One region of the Bradyrhizobium xenonodulans genome, then DNA from elsewhere that is predicted to be linked to it. Evidence: predicted binding sites of a transcription regulator. Region 1 holds the regulator's gene; each other region holds the start of a gene.
The links. The regulator PhoB, encoded in region 1, activates phosphate uptake and scavenging genes when phosphate is short. The targets are predictions, from matches to a motif close to TGTCATNNANCTGTCAT.

Region 1 (3,271 bases):
GATGTCGCCGTGCGGGATCTGGTCGAAGCCGTCCATCGGCGGACCGAAGCCTTCGAGATATTTTGCAGATCCCGTCGCGGCGAGCGTTGCCAGCGTGCGGCCGTGGAAGGCGCCTTCGAAGGTGATGATGCGATAGCGTTCCGGATGCCCCTTGGAGAAGTGATGATGGCGGACCAGCTTGATCACACCCTCCAGCGCCTCCGCCCCGGAATTGCAGAAGAACACGAAGTCCGCAAAGCTCTCGTTGCACAGACGCGCAGCAAGCTTCTCGCCGTCCGGGCTCTGGAACAGGTTCGACATGTGCCAGAGCTTGGTGGCCTGCTCCTGCAACGCCTTGACCAGCGCGGGATGGGCATGGCCGAGCGCGTTCACTGCGACGCCGGAGGTGAAATCGAGATAGCGATCGCCATTGGTCGCGATCAGCCAGCAGCCTTCGCCGCGCTCGAAACCGAGGTCGGACCTGGCGAAAACGGGGAGCAAATGCGGTGCTGCGCTGTTAGACATGACGGTCACTTGATGTTGCGGACGGCGTGAGCGTGCATTGCGCAACGCACCATCAACCGGCCCGGAAAACGAAACGTGCCGCCTTTTAAGGGCGGCACGCGGGAGCATCTTATGCTTGGCAAGACGGGTGTCAATGCCGGCCGGAAAGCCTCGCGAAACGCTGAATCCGTAGTCTTGCGGTGACGATTTTGCGGGATTTTGGCCACGGAACATGTGGAAGCGAGTCGGCGGACTCTTGCGCGTGAGTCACGCCATATTGTAGCGTTTGGCTTGTCAGATACGACATCTCGTGCGGAAGTTCTGATCTCTAAGTCCTCATGTACCGGCGTAAACGTTCGGGCGGCTCTCGGTGCCCGGCGAGCCTTAAGGGATTCTGGCGGCACGGGTTTTTCGAGGCTTAGGCATTCGCAGTGCAGCCCCAGGGTGGCTGGCGCGCGGCGAAGGAAAGGGTGCAATGACGGTTTTGACCTGGTCGGATGATCGCGTCGAGCAACTGAAGAAGCTCTGGGAGGCCGGATTGTCGGCCAGCCAGATCGCGGCAGAGCTCGGTAATGTCACCCGCAACGCCGTGATCGGCAAGGTGCACAGGCTCGGTCTGTCCGGCCGCGCCAAGAGCCCCTCGTCTGCTGCGCCCCGGCCGCGCAAGGCGCGTCCCGCGCAGCACATGATGCGGGTGAGCCGCCCGATCGCGCGCGGCAACACCGCGCTGGCGCAGGCCTTCGAGGTCGAGGTCGAGGCCGAACCTGTTACCTACGACAACGTGGTGCCGATGAGCCAGCGGCTGTCGCTGCTGGAATTGAACGAGGCGACCTGCCACTGGCCGGTCGGCGATCCCTCGAGCCCGGATTTCTTCTTCTGCGGCGGCAAGGCGCTGTCGGGCCTGCCCTATTGCGCCCAGCACTCGCGGGTTGCGTATCAGCCGGCCGCCGATCGCCGCCGCGCGGCACCGAAGCCGGGTCCGCGCTGATCACTGCACCAGACGACATCGTTCCGGCACAAACCAGGACGAGCGAGAAAAAGAAAAGCGCGCCACCCGGCGCGCTTTTTATTTGCCTGCTTGCAGCCGGCCTTACGTCTGCTCCGCCTTGGCAAACCGGTCGTCCAGCGCGTAACCGGCGCCGCGGACGGTGCGGATCGGGTCCTGCTCGCGGCCGAGATTGAGCAGCTTGCGCAGGCGGCCGATATGTACGTCGACGGTGCGCTCGTCGATGTAGATGTCGCGGCCCCAGACGCTGTCGAGCAGTTGCTCGCGCGAGAACACGCGGCCCGGATGCTCCAGGAAGAACTCCAGCAGGCGGTATTCGGTCGGGCCGAGATCGATCGGCCGGCCCGAGCGCGCCACGCGGCGCTTGTCGCGGTCGAGCTCGATGTCGCCGTAGGCCAGAACGGTGGCGAGCCGCTCGGGGCTTGCGCGCCGCAGCAGGCCCTTCACGCGCGCCAGCAGCTCAGGCACCGAGAACGGCTTGACGATGTAGTCGTCGGCGCCGGTCGCAAGTCCCCGCACCCGCTCGCTCTCCTCGCCGCGCGCGGTGAGCATGATGATCGGGAGCTGCTTGGTCTCGGGACGGGTGCGAAGCCGCCGGCACAGCTCGATGCCGGAGAGCCCCGGCAGCATCCAGTCGAGCACGATCAGATCGGGAATGTGCTCCTTGAGGCGGGTGTCGGCGTCGTCGCCGCGCATCACCGTCTCGACGTCATAGCCGTCGCCTTCGAGGTTGTAGCGGAGAAGCTCGGTGAGAGCTTCCTCGTCCTCAACCACCATAATGCGTGCGCCCATGGTGTCGTCGCTCCTTAAGTCTTCAAGTATTCGGGACCGTCGTGGCGAACGTCGTCATGTCGCCCTTCGGCCGCTTGTCGGTGATCGCCTGGCCCTCGATCATGTAGAACACGGTCTCGGCGATGTTGGTGGCGTGGTCGCCGATACGCTCGATGTTCTTGGCGCAGAACATCAGATGGATGCAGAACGAGATGTTGCGCGGATCCTCCATCATGTAGGTGAGGAGCTCGCGGAACAGCGAGGTGCAGATGGCGTCGACTTCCTCGTCGCCCTTCCACACCGCCATCGCCGCCGGCAGATCGTGCGCGGCATAGGCGTCCAGCACCGACTTGACCTGCTGCTGCACGAGGTCGGTCATGTGCTCGAGGCCGCGGAACAGCTTGAGCGGATGGAAATCGGTCTCCAGCGCCGCGACGCGCTTGCCCATGTTCTTGGCGAGGTCGCCGATGCGCTCGAGATCGGTCGCGACGCGCATGGCGCCGACGATTTCGCGCAAGTCCACCGCCATCGGCTGGCGGCGCGCGATGGTCAGCACGGCGCGCTCCTCGATCTTCTTCTGGAGCGCGTCGAGCTCGGCGTCGATGGCGACGACACGCTGGCCGAGCGCGACGTCGCGGCGGATCAGCGCGTCGACGGAATCGACGATCATGCGCTCGGCGATGCCGCCCATCTCCGCGACCAGGCGAGTGAGTTCCTGGAGGTCGGTGTCGAAGGCTTTTGCGGTATGTTCAGAACCCATGTCCCGTCTCCTCAGCCGAACCGGCCGGTGATGTAATCCTGCGTGCGCCGGTCGGTCGGCGACGTGAAGATCTTGCTGGTGTCGTCGAACTCGATCAGCTCGCCGAGATACATGAAGGCGGTCTTGTCGGAGACGCGGGCCGCCTGCTGCATGTTGTGGGTGACGATCGCGATCGTGTAGTTCTCGGACAGCTCCTGGATCAGCTCCTCGACCTTGGCGGTCGAGATCGGGTCGAGTGCCGAGCAGGGCTC
Region 2 (3,271 bases), 450 kb from region 1:
GAGCACGCCGAGCGAGGGATGCAGCATGAAGATCCAGAGCACGCCGACGACGGGCGGTGCGACTGCATAGGGCCAGATCAGCAGCGTGCGATACAGCATCGAGCCGCGCAGCGGCTTGTCCGCCATCACGGCGAGGAGCAGCGCGAAGGACAGCGACGAGACCGCGATCGCGAACGAGAAGAAGAATGTCCGGACGATCGATTCGAAATAGGCGGGATCCCTGAACAGCTCGATGTAATTGTCGAACCAGACAAAGGTGGTCGACAGGCCGAACGCGTCCTGGAGCAGGAACGACTGGATCACCGCCTGCAGCGCAGGCCAGTAGAAGAAAATCAGGACAATTGCGAGCTGCGGCGCAACCAGCGCGTAAGGCAATAGCTTTGACTGGAAAATGGCCTGTTTTTGCATGATGTCAGCAGAGCGGCAGGCCGGGCGACCGGCCTGCCGCTCATCGCCTTACTTGACGGCGGTCTTTTCGAACTGACGCAGCATCGTGTTGCCGCGCTCGACGGCGGCGTCGAGCGCCTGCTTGGCGGTCTTCTTGCCGGCGAGCGCCTGCTCGATCTCTTCGGACCAGACGTCACGGAGCTGAACCATGTTGCCGAGACGCAGACCGCGCGAATTCTCGGTCGGCTCCTTGTTGGTCAGCTCGAGCAGCGGGGTCTCGAGATAGGGCTGGTCCTTGTAGAAGCCCTCGGCCTTGGCCTTCTCATAGGCCGCCTTGGTGATCGGCAGATAGCCCGAGGCCTTGTGGATGTAGACCTGGCGATCGGTGTCCGAGAGGAAGGTCAGGAATTTCGCGACGCCCTTGTACTCGTCGGCCGGCTTGCCGCCCATGACCCAGAGCGAGGCGCCGCCGATGATCGAGTTCTGCGGTGCACCCTTGACGTCCGGATAATACGGCATCGGCACGGCGGTGAAGTTGAACTTGGCCTGCGCCTTGACGTTGCCGAAGAAGGCCGACGAGGTCAGGTAGATCGGGCATTCGCCCGACGTGAAGCGGCCTTCACCGGTGTTGGTGCGGCCGGCATAGTCGTAGGTCTTGTCCTTCTGGAGCTCGACCAGGTTTTCGAGATGCTTGACCTGGAGCGGCCCGTTGAACTCGAGCTTGGTGTCGAACCCGTCGAGACCGTTGGCCTTGCTGGCGAGCGGCACGTTGTGCCAGGCGGAGAGCTGCTCGAGATTGACCCAGGTGATCCAGGAGCCGGAGAAGCCGCAGGTGGCATGTCCGTTGGCGTGGAGCTTCTTGGCGGCCTCGAACGTTTCGGGCCAGGTCTTCGGGATATCGACATTGGCCTTCTTCAGCTCGTCGAGGTTGACCCACATCACGGTCGACGACGAGTTGAAGGGGAAGGACAGCATCTCGCCCTTCGAAGTCGAGTAATAGCCGGTGATCGCGGGCAGATAGATCTTGGGATCGAATTTCTCGCCGGCGTCGGCCATCAGCTTGTAGACGGGCTTCACGGCGCCGGTCGCGGCCATCATGGTCGCGGTACCGACTTCGAACACCTGCATGATGTGGGGAGCGTTGCCGGCACGGAAAGCCGCGATGCCCGCATTCATCGTGTCGGCGTAGTTACCCTTGTAGGTCGGGATGACCTTGTAATCGCTCTGTGCGGCGTTGAAGTCGTTGGCCAGCTTGACGATGACGTCGTTGTTGGCGCCGGTCATCGCGTGCCACCACTGGATTTCAGTCGCGGCCCATGCCGGCGAAGCGCCAAAACCAACGGTGACTGCAAGCGCGGCAGCCGCGCCAAAGTGTCGAAGAGCCATCAAGAAAACCTCCCTCAGCCGTCAAAAATGATCGCTTGCGCTAGCAGCGCCATATGACGTTCACATGACTGTGTAAGCGGCCGAAACGAAAGCGGCAAGCGCTGGAAAAGGGAAGCTGTCAAATAGGCGAAGACGATGCGAACAGCCTCCTCCGTTCGCAGTGCACCTGCGTGCCCGCGCCGCAGTGCGGCATTGCTAGATGGACGTGGAAAGCGAGGGGTCTTGGCGTGGAGTGGCGTGAGGTAGAACCGATGCGGCTCCGGTCTCCCGAACCTCTCCCGCTTGCGGGAGAGGTCGGCGCGCTCCGGGCAATGCGAAGCATCGTCCCGCAGCGCCGGGTGAGGGGTTCTATCCTCTGGGGGATTGTCCCGTTGCGGCGACACCCTCTCCCCGACCCTCTCCCGCAAGCGGGCGAGGGAGCGCACCGCCGTTGCGGCAACGCTGAGCCTATGTCGCTCTAGCGCTTGCGCTCCGGGCCGCAGACCGTGCCCGTCTCGACCATCGCGTCGATCTCGGCCTTGGAGTAGCCGAACTCGCCCAGCACCTCCTGAGAGTGCTGGCTGAATTTCGGCGGCAGGCGGCGCAGGCTCGGCTTGCTGCGGTCGAGCCGGATCGGCGAGGCCACGCCCTTGTACCAATCCTTCTCGATGACGTCGCCGCGCGCGATCGTGTGCGGGTTGGTGAGGGCCTGGTCGATCTTCTGCACGGGGCCCGCGGGCAGGCCGGCGGCGAGCAGGCGATTGCATAGCGGCTCGGCCTCGTGCTGGCTGAACACCGCGGCGAGCTCGGCGCGCAGCGCCTCGCGATTGGCGATGCGGTCCTTGTTGCGGGCAAAGCGCGGATCGGTGCCGAGCTCGGGCTTGCCGATCTCCTTGGCGAGCTTGCGGAAGGTGCCGTCGTTGCCGACGCCGATGAAGATGTTGTCGGTCTTGGTCGGGAAGATCGCATAGGGCACGAGGTTGGGATGCTCGTTGCCGGTCAGCGACGGCGGCTTGCCATGCATGAAATAGTTCGCGGTGTGCGGATGCATGATGGCGAGACCCGTCTCGTACAGCGTGGTCTCCAGGAACTGGCCGAGCCCCGAGCGCTGCCGCTCCGACAGCGCCATCAGGATTCCGATCGCCGCATAAAGGCCGGTGCCGATGTCGACCAGTGGCACGCCGATCCGCATCGGTCCGCTCTCCGGCGAGCCGGTCGCCGCGATCATGCCGGTCATGGCCTGGATGATGGCGTCATAGCCGGGATTGCCGCCGCGGGGACCGTCGGCGCCGAAGCCGCAGATCCGGCAGTGTACGAGGCGCGGAAATTTTTCGCGCAAGCTCTCGTTGCCGATGCCCCATTTCTCCAGCGTGCCCGGCTTGAAATTCTCGATCAGGACGTCGGCCGTCTCAAGCATCTTGAGCAGCACGGCGCGGCCGCCCTCGGAGGCGAGGTCGAGGCCGATCGAGCGCTTGTTGCGGTTGATGCCGATGAAATAGGCCGCGTCCTCCTCGTGGAA
Region 3 (3,271 bases), 3.9 Mb from region 1:
TCGCCGGTATTGCCGGACTGAAATTCGTTACCTGACGAAGATTTGGACCGCCCACCAGGTCAGCGCTGCGACGATGGCCGAGGCCGGGATGGTGATCACCCAGGCATAGACGATCGAGCTCGCCACGTTCCAGCGCACCGCCGAGACGCGGCGGGCCGCGCCGACGCCGACGATGGCACCGGTGATGGTGTGGGTGGTCGAGACGGGAACGCCGAGGAAGGTCGCCATGAACAGCGTCGCGGCGCCGCCGGTCTCGGCGCAAAAGCCCTGCATCGGGGTCAATTTGGTGATGCGCAGGCCCATGGTGCGGACGATGCGCCAGCCGCCCATCAGCGTGCCCAGTGCCATCGCCGCCTGGCAGGACAGCACGACCCAGAACGGCACCGAGAAGTCGCTGCCGAGATGGCCCTGCGAGTAGAGCAGCACGGCGATGATGCCCATCGTCTTCTGCGCGTCATTGCCGCCATGGCCGAGCGAATAGAGCGAGGCGGAGGCGAATTGCAGGATGCGAAAGGCGCGGTCGACCGCGAACGGCGTCGAGCGCACCGAGGCCCAGGACACGATTGCGACCAGCACCATCGCCAGCAGGAAGCCGACCAGCGGTGACAGCACGATCGCCAGCACCGCCTTGGACAATCCGCTCCACACCGCCGCCGAGATTCCAGCCTTGGCCATGCCGCCGCCGACAAGCCCGCCGATCAGCGCATGCGACGAGGAGGACGGGATGCCGAGGCCCCAGGTCACGAGATTCCAGACGATCGCGCCGACAAGGGCCGCGAAGATCACCTGGGCATCGACGATCGAGGGATCGATGATGCCGGTGCCGATGGTCTGGGCGACGTGGAGGCCGAACACCATGAAGGCGATGAAATTGAAGAACGCGGCCCAGAGCACCGCGAATTGCGGCCGCAGCACGCGGGTCGAGACGATGGTCGCGATCGAATTGGCGGCGTCGTGCAGGCCGTTGAGGAAGTCGAACAGCAGCGCGACGGCGATCAGTCCGACCAGGACGGGAAGACCCAACGCAGCATCCACGGCGCCGCCCCTAGACCTGCTCGATGACGATGCTGTTGATCTCGTTCGCGACGTCGTCGAAGCGATCGGCCACCTTTTCGAGATGGTCGTAGATCTCCGCCCCGACGACGAAATCCATCGCGTTGCCGTCGCGGTGCTTGAGGAACAGTTCCTTCAGCCCGATGTCGTGGAGATCGTCGACCCGGCCCTCCAGCTTGCCCAGCTCCTCCGTGATCGCGGTCAGCATCGCGACGTTCGGGCCGATCGACTGCATCAGCGGCAGCGCCCGGCCGACCAGGTTGGCGCATTCGATCAGGAGCGCGCCGATCTCGCGCATCGGCGGCTCGAAGCTGCGGACCTCGAACAGCATCACGGCCTTGGCCGTCTGCTGCATTTGGTCGATGGCGTCGTCCATCGAGGTGATGAGGTTCTTGATGTCGCCGCGGTCGAACGGGGTGATGAAGGTGCGTCGCACCGCCGTCAGCACCTCACGGGTGATGTTGTCGGCGTCATTCTCGAACTGGTTGACCCGCTGGCAGTAGACCGGCGTCTCCTCGCCCCCGTTGAGCATGCCCTGGAGCGCGATCGAGCCCTGAATCACGGTCTGGGCATGGCGGTCGAACAGGTCGAAGAAGCGTTCTTCCTTGGGCAGGAACGCGCGAAACCATCGCATCATGGGAAGTGGCTACCGGTTGGAAATGGCCCGGCCCAAAAGGACCGTCACAAAACTGTCATAGACCATTTTCGATCCGCGTGCGTCACCTCACGCCCGCGAAGCCGGATCATCCACCACTTTCGCGCGGAGGATAAATTGACTTTAAATCAATGCCTTAGAGCGACCGCCGGAAGTAATGCGCGATTTCGCCGATGACGCCGCGGCGGAAGGTCAGCACACAGATCACGAAGATCGAGCCCTGGATCACCGTCACCCACTGGCCAAACCCTGCCAGATATTGCTGCATGGCGATGATCGCGAAGGCGCCGACCACGGGGCCGAAGATGGTGCCGAGACCGCCGACCAGCGTCATCAGCACGACCTCGCCCGACATCGACCAGTGCACGTCGGTGAGCGAGGCGTTCTGCGCCACGAACACTTTCAGCGATCCGGCAAAGCCGGCCAGCGTGCCCGACAGCACGAACGCCAGGAACTTGTACTGGTCGGTCCGGTAGCCGAGCGAGATCGCGCGCGGCTCGTTCTCGCGGATCGCCTTCAGCACCTCGCCGAACGGCGAGTTGATGATGCGGTAGATCAGCAGGAAGCCGGCGAGGAAGCCGACCAGCACGACGTAGTAGAGCACGGTCGGCTTGGACAGATCGAACACGCCGAACATGTGCCCTTGCGGAATGCCCTGGATGCCGTCCTCACCATGGGTGAACGGCGCCTGGAGGTAGATGAAGTACAGGAGCTGCGACAGCGCCAGGGTGATCATCGAGAAATAGATGCCCTGGCGGCGGATCGAGATGTAGCCGGTGACGATCGAGAGCACGAAAGCCCCCGCGACACCGACGAGGATGCCGAGCTCCGGCGGCAGCGCCCATACCTTCAGCGCATGCGCGCTGCAATAGCCGGCCGTTCCCAGGAACATCGCGTGGCCGAACGACAGCAGGCCGCCATAGCCGATCAGCAGGTTGAAGGCGCAGGCGAGCAGCGCGAAGCACAGCGCCTGCATCACGAAGAACGGGTAGATGCCGCTGAATGGCACCGAGGCCAGCAGCAGCGCCATCACCACGAAGACGATCATTTCGTCGCGAATGGCGCGCGGGGCTACCGGCAGCGTGTCGTCCGTCAAGGCTGTCATGTCAGGCCGCCCTTCCCGTCAATCCCGTTGGCTTCACCAAAAGCACCAACACCATCAGCACGAACACGACGGTGTTGGAGGCCTCGGGGTAGAAATATTTGGTCAGGCCCTCGATCACGCCGAGCGCGAAGCCGGTGATGATGGAGCCCATGATCGATCCCATGCCGCCGATCACGACCACCGCGAACACCACGATGATGAGGTCGGCGCCCATCAGCGGCCGCACCTGGTTGATCGGCGCCGAGAGCACGCCGGCGAGCGCGGCAAGACCGACGCCGAGACCGTAGGTCAGCGTGATCATGCGCGGCACGTTGATGCCGAAGGCGCGCACCAGCGTCGGATTTTCGGTGGCCGCGCGCAAGTAAGCGCCGAGCCGCGTCTTTTCGATCAGGAACCAGGTGGCGATGCACACGATCAGCGAGAAGACGACGACCCAGCCGCGATAGACCGGCAGGAAC

Region 2: the regulator PhoB is predicted to act here: its motif matches at 1,827-1,843, upstream of ugpB (sn-glycerol-3-phosphate ABC transporter substrate-binding protein UgpB).
Region 3: the regulator PhoB is predicted to act here: its motif matches at 1,733-1,749, upstream of I3J27_RS16360 (DUF47 domain-containing protein).

What each region holds. Positions count from the first base shown of each region.
Region 1 is NZ_CP089391.1:7,937,961-7,941,231, forward strand. It holds gene I3J27_RS37530 (aspartate aminotransferase family protein) at 1-504, opposite strand, end outside; gene I3J27_RS37535 (GcrA family cell cycle regulator) at 959-1,471, shown strand; gene phoB (phosphate regulon transcriptional regulator PhoB) at 1,574-2,281, opposite strand; gene phoU (phosphate signaling complex protein PhoU) at 2,304-3,020, opposite strand; gene pstB (phosphate ABC transporter ATP-binding protein PstB) at 3,032-3,271, opposite strand, start outside.
Region 2 is NZ_CP089391.1:111,975-115,245, reverse strand. It holds gene ugpA (sn-glycerol-3-phosphate ABC transporter permease UgpA) at 1-408, opposite strand, end outside; gene ugpB (sn-glycerol-3-phosphate ABC transporter substrate-binding protein UgpB) at 457-1,773, opposite strand; gene I3J27_RS00495 (CaiB/BaiF CoA transferase family protein) at 2,231-3,271, opposite strand, start outside.
Region 3 is NZ_CP089391.1:3,525,537-3,528,807, reverse strand. It holds gene sugE (quaternary ammonium compound efflux SMR transporter SugE) at 1-35, shown strand, start outside; gene I3J27_RS16365 (inorganic phosphate transporter) at 28-1,035, opposite strand; gene I3J27_RS16360 (DUF47 domain-containing protein) at 1,046-1,690, opposite strand; gene I3J27_RS16355 (branched-chain amino acid ABC transporter permease) at 1,845-2,813, opposite strand; gene I3J27_RS16350 (branched-chain amino acid ABC transporter permease) at 2,815-3,271, opposite strand, start outside.